DNA from 2 places in the Serratia sp. TSA_105.2 genome. Region 2 is predicted to be linked to the other one. Evidence: predicted binding sites of a transcription regulator. Region 2 holds the regulator's gene; the other holds the start of a gene.
The links. The regulator PhoB, encoded in region 2, activates phosphate uptake and scavenging genes when phosphate is short. The targets are predictions, from matches to a motif close to CTGTCATAAAACTGNCNNAT.

Region 1: a site for PhoB is predicted at 3,206-3,225, ahead of pitA (inorganic phosphate transporter PitA). Genes of this name have one in related genera too.

What each region holds. Positions count from the first base shown of each region.
Region 1 is NZ_JBQZFT010000009.1:113,352-119,518, reverse strand. Features, by position in the region: gene ACUTSC_RS21040 (SDR family oxidoreductase) at 72-845, opposite strand; gene uspB (universal stress protein UspB) at 1,285-1,620, shown strand; gene pitA (inorganic phosphate transporter PitA) at 1,698-3,200, opposite strand; gene ACUTSC_RS21025 (NAD(P)/FAD-dependent oxidoreductase) at 3,501-4,700, shown strand; gene add (adenosine deaminase) at 4,729-5,691, opposite strand; gene ACUTSC_RS21015 (nucleoside hydrolase) at 5,731-6,167, opposite strand, start outside.
Region 2 is NZ_JBQZFT010000002.1:838,804-844,970, reverse strand. Features, by position in the region: gene sbcC (exonuclease subunit SbcC) at 1-924, opposite strand, end outside; gene sbcD (exonuclease subunit SbcD) at 921-2,153, opposite strand; gene phoB (phosphate response regulator transcription factor PhoB) at 2,369-3,058, shown strand; gene phoR (phosphate regulon sensor histidine kinase PhoR) at 3,083-4,399, shown strand; gene ACUTSC_RS10445 (PstS family phosphate ABC transporter substrate-binding protein) at 4,414-5,376, shown strand; gene brnQ (branched-chain amino acid transport system II carrier protein) at 5,862-6,167, shown strand, end outside.

The DNA of each region.
Region 1 (6,167 bases), on a different contig from region 2:
TGACAGAGAGTGTAGCCGCATGGCGCGGTTGCGCGCGAGCAGGTGCGGGGGCATCAGTGCCCCCGTCGAACTTATTTGGTGGTGTAGCCGCCGTTGATCAGGATGGTTTGGCCGGTTATCCACCAGCCGTCGCTGACCAGGTGGCGAACGAACGGCACCACATCCTGGATGTCGGTCAGGCCGGTTTTACTGAACGGTGACAATGCCGCCGCGCTTTGGTGATATGCCACCGCATCGGCGCCTTCGGCCGGATAGAAGAACGGCGTATCCATTGGGCCCGGGCCGATGGCGGTCACGGAGATGCCGCGTTCGCCGAACTCTTTGGCGGCGGCGCGGGTGAAGTGTTCCACCGGCGCCTTGGTGCCGGCGTACGCGGCGTAAAACGGCGTAAAGGCGCCGAGCAGCGAGGTGACCAAGGTGCAGATTTTACCGTTGTCGTTGAGATGCTTGCCCGCCTCTTTCAGGAAGAAGAACGCGCTTTTGGCGTTGACCGCCGTCATCTCGTCGTACTCGGCTTCGCTGATTTCAGTCATCGGTTTTTTCAGCACTTTGCCGACGGTATTGATGGCGATATCCGGCTTGCCGACGGCGGCGACCGCATCGGCGAACAGCTTCTCGACGGCGCCCGCGGTGGTCAGATCGGCCTGCAGCGCGACGCCTTGCGCCCCGGCGGCCTGGATGGCGGCGACGGTCTTATCCGCCTCGGCTTTGGAGGCGGCGCTGTTGTAGTGGATCACCACCGCTTTGGCGCCTTGTTCCGCTAAATCGCGTGCGATCAGCCCGCCGAGATTTTTGGCGCCGCCGGCGATCAGGACGGTTTTTCCTTTGATTGAATGGTTGGCCATAACAGTTTCCTTGGGTGCGGGTGAATGTAACGGAAACTTGAGTCTAACCAGCGTTGGGCGAAAGATCAGCGGCGTGGGGCGGGATAGACTATCCAGGAAAAACGACTAATTGCAGACGGACGGTTATCACTTATAACGGCCCGGTGGGTGACTTCCCAGCGCGGGGCGGTAAATTTTATCCACTGATCAGGCCAGTTTGTGTTTCATTAACCTACAATGATGGATATGGGCCTCATCATTTCCCCTCTGAGTGGAACCACGCTGTGCAAATCTCTCTGTGCGGTGCGGTAACGTCTCCGGAGGTGGTGGGTTATGGGCGTGGCCCGTGCAGGCAAAAAAGGGGATGAGAGCGGTAAGCTCCAGCAGAGTATCGGGTAATGAGGTAGGGCGGTTGGACCCGGCGGATGGCCGAGGATAACAACGCCTTGAGGGGGCAATCATGATCAGTACCGTCGCGCTGTTTTGGGCCTTATGTGTGGTGTGTGTGGTTAACATGGTGCGGTATTACTCTTCTCTGCGCGCGCTGCTGGTGGTATTGCGCGGCTGTGACCCGTTGCTGTACCAATACGTCGATGGCGGCGGTTTTTTCACCGCCCACGGGCAACCCAGCAAGCAGCTGAGGCTGGTGCGCTATATCTTCGCGCAGCGCTATGTCGAGCACCACGATCCGGAGTTTATTCGCCGCTGCGAGCGGGTGCGCGGGCAGTTTATGCTGACCTCGGCCCTGTGCGGCCTGGTGGTCATCAGCCTGATAGCGCTGATGATCTGGTATTAATGCCTTTCTGTTTCCCTTGATGCAGGCAAAAAAGGCGGCCCTGGGGCCGCCTTTCTCATGCTTATCGCTCTTATCGCTTAGATCAGCTTCAACGCAACCCAATACAGCGCACCGGAAAGCAGAATCGAGATTGGCAGGGTCAGTACCCAGGCCAACAGGATGTTCTTCACGGTTTTGCTCTGCACGCCGCCGCCGTCCACGATCATCGTCCCGGCAACCGCCGAAGAGAGGACGTGGGTGGTGGAGACCGGCATGCCGGTATAACTCGCCACGCCGATCGACAGCGCCGCGGTCATCTGGGCCGATACGCCCTGGGCATAAGTCATGCCTTTCTTGCCGATCTTCTCGCCGATGGTGGTGGCCACGCGTTTCCAGCCCACCATAGTACCGAGTGACAGTGCCAGCGCGACGGCGACGATGATCCACATCGGCGCGTACTCGACGGTCTGCAGCAGATCCTGACGCAGGTTCTTCAGGAAGCGCTGGTCGGCGGATGAGGTTTCCGGCAGCTTGGCGACTTTATCCGCCGTGTCGGTCACACACATCAGCAGGCGACGCAGGTGGCTGCGCTGGTCAACCGTCAGTTGATCGTAGCTTTGCAGGTTGGTCAGCATACCCTGAGCCAGCTCGATCGCCGGCATGGCGCGCGAACTGTCGCAGTGGAACTCGGCCGGCTTGTTAGGCGCAGCTTCGTCATCCGGGCTTGGCACCAGTGGCGTCAACGACACCGCATGCGACAGCGCGTCGCCGTGCTGCTGGTAATATTGCTGCAGGTGGGTCACGGCGTCACGCGTACGGGTGATGTCATAACCGGTTGCATTCATATTGACCACGAAGCCGGCCGGCGCAACGCCGATCAGCACCAGCATGATAAGGCCGATGCCTTTCTGGCCGTCGTTGGCGCCGTGCGAGAAGCTGACGCCAATCGCCGACAGGATCAGTGCGATACGGGTCCAGAACGGCGGCTTGCGTTTGCCGTCGACCTTTTCACGTTCCGCAGGGGTCATGTGGATACGCTGGCGTTTCTTGGTGCCACTCCAATAGCGGCGCAAGGCGAACACCATCACTCCCGCCACCATCATGCCGACCAGCGGCGAGAACAGCAGAGAAAGGAAAATGCCAATCATTTTCGGGACGTTAAGCGCATCCACCACCGAAGTGTGGGTCATCAGGGCGTTGGTTAAACCGACACCGATGATTGCGCCTATCAGCGTATGGGAACTGGAGGCCGGCAAACCGAAATACCAGGTGCCGAGGTTCCAGATGATTGCCGCCAACAGCATGGAGAAGACCATGGCTAATCCGTGTGCTGAACTGACGTTCAACAACAGATCGGTAGGCAGCAAATGGACGATGGCGTAAGCAACACTCAAACCGCCGAGCATTACGCCAAGAAAGTTGAACAAACCTGCCATCACGACCGCAAGTTGCGAGCGCATGGCGCGGGTATAAATAACTGTAGCGACCGCATTGGCCGTATCATGAAAACCGTTGATGGCTTCATAAAACAACACGAACAACAATGCGAGAATTAACATCAGGCCGGTATGGAAATCCAGGCCAGCGAACAAATGCAGCATAAGCGTTACGCCAGTTTGTGGACATGAACGCCGCGCATTATCAGTGACAACCGGTGCCGGGGAAAAGGAAAATATGACGTTTTTTTGATTTGGACATGACGAAACGATGACGCGCCTATAACAAAAATATGGAATATCAACGCGTTAATCTCCTCTGACCTCTGTAATATTTTCTTACTATGGCGTTGGCGCCGCCGGGACTTTACAATCTGCCGCCGTGAATTTGGCGGTGACCGGCGGCGAAACGGCGTAATATGGCGCTCTTTTGTCGCGATTGTGGTTTTGATAAGTGAGGCTCAGGTGGAACAGTTTGATGTCGTAGTGATTGGGGCGGGCGCCGCCGGCATGTTTTGCGCCGCGCAGGCGGGGCAACTCGGTTGCCGCGTGTTGCTGCTCGACAACGGCAAAAAACCGGGCCGCAAGATCCTGATGTCCGGCGGCGGGCGCTGCAACTTTACCAATATGTACGCCGAACCGGCGGCCTATCTGTCGAACAACCCGCACTTCTGCAAGTCGGCGCTGGCGCGCTACACCCAGTGGGACTTCATCGATCTGATCAACCGCTACGGCATCGCCTACCATGAAAAAACGCTGGGACAGCTGTTCTGCGACGACTCGGCGCAGCAGGTGGTGGATCTTCTGATCAAAGAGTGCGAGCTGGGCCAGGTGACGATGCGCCTGCGCAGCGAAGTGTTGGGCGTGGGGAAAACCGAACATGGCTACGCGCTGGCGCTGAATGGTGAAAAAGTGAGTGCTCGCTCACTTGTGGTGGCCAGCGGCGGTTTGTCCATGCCGGGGCTGGGCGCTTCGCCGTTCGGTTACAAGCTGGCGGAGCAGTTCGGCCTCAAGGTGCTGCCGACGCGCGCCGGGCTGGTGCCTTTTACCCTGCATAAGCCGCTGCTGGAGCATGTGCAGACGCTGTCCGGCGTCTCGGTGCCGGCGGTGATCACCGCCGAGAACGGCGTCAGCTTCCGTGAAAGCATCCTGTTTACCCATCGCGGCCTGTCCGGCCCGGCGGTGTTGCAGCTGTCCAGCTACTGGCAGCCGGGTGAGTATGTGAGCGTTAACTTACTTCCTGAGCTGGATTTGGCGGCCTTCCTGGATGATCAACGCCGAGAGCACCCGAACCAAAGCCTGAAAAACACCCTGGCGCTGCAATTGCCGAAGCGGCTGGTGGAGTGCTTGCAGACCCTGGGACAACTGCCGGAGGCCACGCTGAAGCAGCTGAATGCGCCGCAGCAGGCGGCGCTGGTGGATCTGTTGCAGAACTGGCGCGTGCAGCCGAACGGCACCGAAGGCTACCGCACGGCGGAAGTGACGCTCGGCGGCGTCGACACCAGCGAACTTTCTTCCAAGACGATGGAGGCCCACAAAGCGCCGGGGCTCTACTTCATCGGTGAAGTGGTGGATGTGACCGGGTGGTTGGGCGGCTACAACTTCCAGTGGGCGTGGAGCTCTGCCTGGGCCTGCGCCCAGGCGCTGGCGGCGCAGGGGCGTTAAAACCCGCTCAGCCTTGAAACGTGCCGGGTCACATTGGCCCGGCCTTGAGCTGATTCATTAATTTCATTTTAGTGTCGCCGTCGAGAAAACTCGCCTCCAGCGCCTGTCGGTTGCTGCGGTTAAAATCGTCATCCTGCCAGCCGAAGGCGTCATGCAACAGCCGGTACTCCTTGTTCAGCGTGGTATCGGCGACGGTGCGTGCATCGGTATTCACGTTCAGCCGCACTCCCATCCTTTTCAGCCGATCTATCGGGTGACTGTCGATGCTGTCGAACAGATTGCAGACGAGATTGCAGCTGGGGCAGATCTCGAGCAGGACGCCGGTGGCTACCAGGCGCTCAATAAGCGCAGCATCCTCGATGCTCCTGACGCCGTGGCCGATGCGCGACACCTGCAGCCTATCCAGCGTTTCCCGTACGCTGTCGGCGCCCTTCGCCTCACCGGCGTGGGCGATGACGTTGCCGCCGGCTTCGCGCACCGCCCGAAAGGCCGCTATGTGATTGGCCAGCGGGTAACGCGCTTCGTCGGCGGCCAAATCCAGCGCGACCACGCCGCGGCCCAGAAAGTTAACCACGAGCCCGGCGGTTTGCAGGCTGGCGGCCGCATCGAAATGCCGCAGCGTGCACAGGATCAGCCCGGCGGCGACGCCGTAAGTTTGCGCGGCGTCACGCATCGCGGCGAGCACCGTCTCGACCACCGCTTCACCGCTCAACCCCATCCGGGTATGCAGCAGCGGGGCAAAGCGCACTTCCGCATAGATGACGTTATCCGCCGCCAGCTGCGCGAACAAGTCATCGACGGCCAGCGCTATCGCCTGGCGCGTCTGCAGGAGGTCTATTTGCGGTGCGATCTTGTTTAAAAAGTCTCCGAGATCGGCGCATCGTTTCGGCGCGATAAATTGTCGATTAAAGGCCGTTCTGGTTATTTGCGGGTCGATCTTTTTGACATAGTGGTAGCTTAAACAGGTATCCAAATGGACGTGTAATTCCACTTTCTTCAATTTTCTTGGATCTAATTTCATACGGGCCACTTATTTCATTAACGGCTGAGATAACAACGAAAACAGTTTTTCTTTAAACCGGCCGGGTTTAATGCGGGTGATCACGCGGGCATTGGCCGGTTCGCCGGTCAGATGGGTGGAATCAATGACGTAATGGCCGTAAGACCTTTCACTTTTATATTCTACCCAGGAATACGCCTCCAGACTGGTCTCGACGATGTCCGGGTAGAGCGCCACCGCCATGGTGGTCGGATCGGGCAAATCAAAGCCTTTACGCTCGGTGCGCCCGGCGTTGAACGCCATCAGCGTGCGATTGCAGCGCACGGCAAAGCGCCCCAGATCGCTGAGATCATTCAATCGTGCTATATCACGTTGGTCGATAAACGCTTCCCCCATCCCGATCTCCCAACCGACGAGGGTGAGGGGCAGCCCGGCAGTGAGCACCACATGCGCGGCTTCGGCGTCGG
Region 2 (6,167 bases):
TAGCGTCTGCAGCTCGGCGCGGCAGCGATCGCGTTCGCCGCGCAGCGGCCGCAATTTCTCGGCCGGTTCGCTGAGCGCCAGCCGCTGCAGCTGCGGGGCGGCCTCGGCCTGCTCGCGCTGGGCGGTTTCCAGCCGTAGTTGACCCTCATTCTGCTGTTGCTGGAGGCGCTGCCATTGCTGCAGCCAGCTCAGCGCCTGTTGCTGTTGCTGGGCTTGCTTGCCGAGAGCGCTTTCCTGCGCGCTCAGCGCCGCCAGCCGTTCAGTCAGGGAGTGGCGCTGTTCATCGTTCAGCAGCTCGATGCCGCTGGCGCGCTGGTGCAACGCATCCAGGTCGGTTTTGGCCTGCTTGTGGGATTCGAACACCTGTTCGGACAGCCGCCCGTAGATTTCGGTGCCGGTCAGCTCTTCCAACAGCTCGGCGCGATCGTTGGCGTCGGCGTTGAGGAACGCGGCGAACTGCCCCTGAGACAGCATCATCGATTTGGTGAAGCGGCCGAAGTCCAGCCCGGTGATGGCAGCGGTGATCTCCAGCTTATCGCGCACTTTATCCGTCAGGATCTTGCCGTCCTCGCGGCGCGCCAGTTCGACCTTCGGTGCCTGCAGATTGCCGTCCGGCGCGTTTTTGGCGCGGCGCTGGCTCCAGAAGGCGCGATAGCCGACGCCCTTGACCTCGAATTCGACCTCCGCCAGCGATTCTGCGGTGTGGCGGGTCATCAGTTCATTCTGGCTCGGCGTGACGTTGAGACGCGGCGTCTGGTGGTACAGCGCCAGGCAGATGGCGTCCAGCAGGGTAGTTTTGCCCGCGCCGGTCGGGCCGGTAATGGCGAACAGGCCGTTGCTGGCGAACGGCTCGGCGGTGAAGTCAATTTTCCACTCGCCCTGCAGCGAGTTGAGGTTTTTTAACCGCAGGCTGAGGATCTTCATGGTTGGGTCTCCTCAGGATTGTGCTGCACCGCCTCGACCACCTGGCGGAACAGTTGATGCATCCGCCGTTGGCGCGCTTCGGGCATGTCGGCCTCCTGCGCCAGGCGCCGTTCGAACACCTCATTGACGCTCAGCTCGTTCAGCGTTTCTTTATCCTGCTGCGCGATCGCCTGGCGGCGTTGCTCTTTGCTGCGCCGCAGTAGCACCACTTCCACCGGCAGCTCATCCGCCATCAGCTGGATGCGGCGTTGGATATCGCTGAGGTAGTCCTGCGTCGCCACTTCGATATCCAGCCACACCGGCAGCTCGCCGGCATAGTCGGCAAATTGCTGCAGCTGCCGTTCGATCTCGGCCAGATCGCCTTTGATCAGCTGCATGGGCTGGAACTGCGGGATCGTTAACGCCTCTACCTGCTGCAGGGCGCCGTCGGCGAAATCGACCAGGAAGACGCTTTTGGCTTTGCCCAGTTCATCGAAGCTGAGCGGAATCGGTGAACCGCTATAGCGAATATGTTCCGACTTGGCGACGTTCTGCGCGCGGTGAATGTGGCCCAGCGCGATGTAATCGGCAGGGGGGAAGGCCTGCGCCGGGAAGGCGTCGAGGGTGCCGATATAGATGTCGCGCACCGAGTCGGAGGTGGTGACGCCGACGGTGGTCAGGTGGCCGGTGGCGACGATCGGCAGCGGCAGGCCCAGCCGCTCGCGGCGGTCGCAGGCCGCCTGATACAGCGTTTGGTAATGTTCGGCGATGGCTTCCTGCAGCGCCTGCTGTTTTTGCGCGCCGGATTCGCCGGCGCGGCTGGTGAGCAGATCGCGCGGCCGCAGGAACGGGATGGCGCACAGCACGGCGCCCGGCTGGCCGTCGCGCCGATTCAGCACCACGATCTGCTGCTCAAGGGAGCCCTGCGCACTCGCGATCACCGTGGTGTTCAGGCAAGAGAGCAGTTCCCGCGATTCGTTCAGCGTCGCTACCGAGTCGTGGTTGCCGCCCAACACCACCAGTTGGCAGCCGGTGCGCTGCAGTTCCACCACGAAGCGGTTGTACAGCTCGCGGGCGTAGCTGGGCGGCGAGCCGGTATCGAACAGATCCCCGGCGACGATCAGCGCATCCACCTGCTGCTGCTCGATCTGTTCGATCAGCCAGTTCAGAAAAGCCTGGTGCTCGGCGGCGCGGCTTTTGGTGAAAAAGTACTGGCCAAGATGCCAGTCAGAGGTGTGGATCAGGCGCATGACACTCCCGGATGCAAAAGTAATGGCGATGATTATAAAGGCCGCGGCGGCGGCTGTCCCGACGCAATGGCGACGACTACGGAATGATTTTTCTTTGCGCCGGGAAATAATCGCTATGCTTACTGCCTATAACAGCCGCTTTTTTTCATAAAAGTGTCACAAAACTGACGCATAATGGCGCCCGCAAAGTCGCTAACACATTGGCAGGATTGACGATGGCAAGACGCATACTGGTGGTGGAAGACGAAGCGCCGATCCGTGAGATGGTGTGCTTTGTGTTGGAACAGAATGGTTACCAACCGTTGGAAGCCGAGGATTATGACAGCGCCGTGACGCGCCTGTCTGAGCCGTTCCCTGATTTGGTGTTGCTCGACTGGATGTTGCCCGGCGGTTCCGGCATTCAGTTTATCAAACATATGAAGCGCGAAGCGCTGACCCGCGATATTCCGGTCATGATGCTGACCGCGCGTGGCGAAGAGGAAGACCGCGTGCGCGGCCTGGAAGTGGGGGCGGATGATTACATTACCAAGCCGTTCTCGCCCAAGGAGCTGGTGGCGCGCATCAAGGCGGTCATGCGCCGCATTTCACCGATGGCGGTGGAAGAAGTGATTGAAATGCAAGGGCTGAGCCTGGATCCGTCCTCCCACCGCGTGATGGCTAACGATCAGGCGCTGGACATGGGGCCGACCGAGTTCAAGCTGCTGCACTTCTTTATGACCCACCCGGAGCGGGTTTATAGCCGTGAGCAGTTGCTTAATCACGTCTGGGGCACTAACGTTTATGTGGAAGACCGTACCGTTGACGTGCATATCCGTCGGCTCCGCAAGGCGTTAGAAACCAGTGGGCATGATAAAATGGTTCAAACCGTTCGGGGCACCGGCTACCGGTTCTCAACGCGCTACTGATCGCGCCGCGCTGGAGAATATGCCGTGTTAGAACGTCTGTCGTGGAAGAGGCTGGCTCTGGAGCTGGCTCTTTTTTGTCTGCCCGCCTTATTGCTGGGGCTGATTTTCGGTTATCTGCCCTGGTTCCTGCTGGCCTCCGCGCTGGCGGCGCTGGTGTGGAATTTCTACAACCAGCTCAAACTCTCCCATTGGCTGTGGATCGACCGCAGTATGACACCGCCGCCCGGCCGCTGGAGCTGGGAGCCGCTGTTCTATGGCCTGTATCAGATGCAGCAGCGCAATCGCCGCCGCCGGCGCGAGCTGGCGCTGCTGATCAAGCGCTTTCGCAGCGGGGCCGAATCGCTGCCTGATGCGGTGGTGATGACCACCGTCGAAGGCAATATCTTCTGGTGTAATGGGCTGGCGCAGCATCTGCTCGGCTTTCGCTGGCCGGAAGACAACGGCCAGCACATCCTCAACCTGTTGCGTTATCCGGAATTCAGCCACTACCTGCAACAGCAAGAGTTCTCGCGCCCGCTGACGCTGCAGCTGAACAACGAACACTACGTCGAATTCCGCGTGATGCCTTATTCCGAAGGGCAACTGCTGATGGTGGCGCGCGACGTCACCCAGATGCGCCAGCTGGAGGGCGCGCGGCGCAACTTCTTCGCCAACGTCAGCCATGAACTGCGCACGCCGCTGACGGTGCTGCAGGGCTACCTGGAGATGATGGGCGACGAAGAGCAAGACGGCTCGCTGCGCAGCAAGGCGCTCGGCACCATGCAAGAGCAGACCCGCCGGATGGACGGGCTGGTCAAGCAGCTGCTGACGTTGTCGCGCATCGAGGCGGCGCCCAATGTCGACATGAACGAGCGGGTGGATATCCCGCTGATGCTGCGGGTGTTGCAGCGCGAGGCGCAGTCGCTGAGCGGCGGCAATCACGAGATCAGCTTCCGGGTTAACGAACAACTCAACGTGTTCGGTAATGAAGACCAGTTGCGCAGCGCGGTGTCTAACCTGGTGTACAACGCGGTTAATCATACGCCGAAGGGCACCCATATCGAAGTGAGCTGGCAGCAAACGGCGCACGGCGCGCAGTTCCAGGTCAGCGATAACGGGCCGGGCATCGCCGCCGAACACCTTCCGCGCCTGACCGAGCGTTTTTACCGCGTCGACAAGGCCCGTTCGCGCCAAACCGGCGGCAGCGGGCTGGGGCTGGCGATCGTCAAACACGCGCTCAGCCATCACGACGCGCGGCTGGAGATCCTCAGCGAGCCGGGGATCGGCACCCGCTTTATCTTTACCTTACCCAACCGGTTGATTGTTCCCGCCGCTTTATCAGAGAATGCGGTGAAAAATTAACGCGAGACACCGGTATGACCCGAATAACCCGAGGGCTGTTGCTTTGCCTGGCGCTGCTGGCCGGACGCGGCGCGCTGGCGCAGCCCGACGGCATGCTGGCGGGCAACCTGTCCAGCGTCGGCTCCGACACCCTGGCGAATCTGATGGCGCTGTGGGCGCAGGACTTCAGTCAGCATTACCCCAACGTTAACCTGCAGATCCAGGCCGCCGGCTCGTCGACCGCGCCGACCGCGTTGGCGGCGGGCGCCGCGCAGCTGGGCCCGATGAGCCGGCCGATGAAGGCGGCCGAGGTTTCGGCGTTCGAACACCGTTACGGCTACGCGCCGCTGGCGGTGCCGGTGGCGGTGGATGCGCTGGTGGTGTTGGTGCATCAGGACAACCCGCTGCGCGGTCTCAATCTGCAGCAGCTCGATCGTATTTTCTCCGCCACTCGGCGCTGCGGTGAAAGCAAACCGCTGACGCGTTGGGGCGAGCTGGGGCTCAGCGGCGACTGGGCAACGCGCTCGCTGCAGCGCTTCGGCCGCAATTCGGCGTCCGGCACCTACGGCTATTTCAAACTGCGCGCGCTGTGCGGCGGCGATTTTATGCCGCGCGTCAATGAGCTGCCCGGTTCGGCTTCGGTGGTGCAGGCGGTGGCCGGTTCGCTCAACGGCATCGGCTATGCCAGCATCGGCTTTCGCGCCAGCGGCGTGCGGCTGCTGCCGTTGGCGGAGTCGGGAGAAGACTATGTCGCGCCTACCGCCGCCAACGTGCGCAACGATCGCTACCCGCTGTCGCGCTATCTCTATATCTATATCAACAAAGCCCCCAATCAACCGCTCGAGCCGCTGACCGCCGCGTTCCTCGACCGCGTGCTGTCGACCGCAGGGCAGAGCCTGGTCAATCACGACGGCTATCTGCCGCTACCGCCGGCCGCCCTGCAGAAGACCCGCCAGGCGCTCGGCTTGCAGCCGCTCGCGTCGGTCACGGTGCAATAAGCGGCAAAAAACGGCGTAATTTTCGCCTTTTTTCACGGCCAAACGGAGCTTATGCCACGCGAAAACCGGGCATTTATTGGCGTTTTCGCGCGGTAAAGCGGTATATGCTTCACGTTTCGTGAATCTGTTGTTCAAAAATGATACAAATCATGTAGTGTATATTTATTGATAGCCAATATGATCGACTGGTGGCTAAAGTTTATATGGTTGATAGCTCTGCTTTTCGCCGTGCGTCTTGCCTTGAAGCGCTATAAACGTTTACCTTAACCCTCGTTGTCGGATTAAACCTCCATTTTTATAACTCCTAAAATTTTGCCCATCTTCATGAGTGGCCACTTTCGAATAGGGACATAAACGCCGGATCGACTGCGTTTAGGGTGCTTATTTGGCGCTGCAACGATCGGGCATGCCGGCAACCGGGTGGGGCGTCACGCCATCACGCTATCGGACACTATTTTTCATTTGAACAGGCAACACGACATCGTATGAGTCATCGTTTAACGTCAAAAGATATCCTGGCACTGGGCTTCATGACCTTTGCCTTATTCGTTGGGGCCGGGAACATCATCTTCCCGCCGATGGTCGGCTTGCAGTCCGGTGAACACGTCTGGATCGCGGCGCTGGGCTTTCTGATCACCGCCGTCGGTCTGCCGGTCATTACCGTCATCGCGCTGGCGCGCGTCGGCGGCGGCATCGACGCCCTCAGTTCGCCGATCGGCCGCGGCGCCGGCCTGCTGCTGGCGACCGTCTGCTACCTGGCCGTCGGCCCGCTGTTCGCCACGCCGCGTACC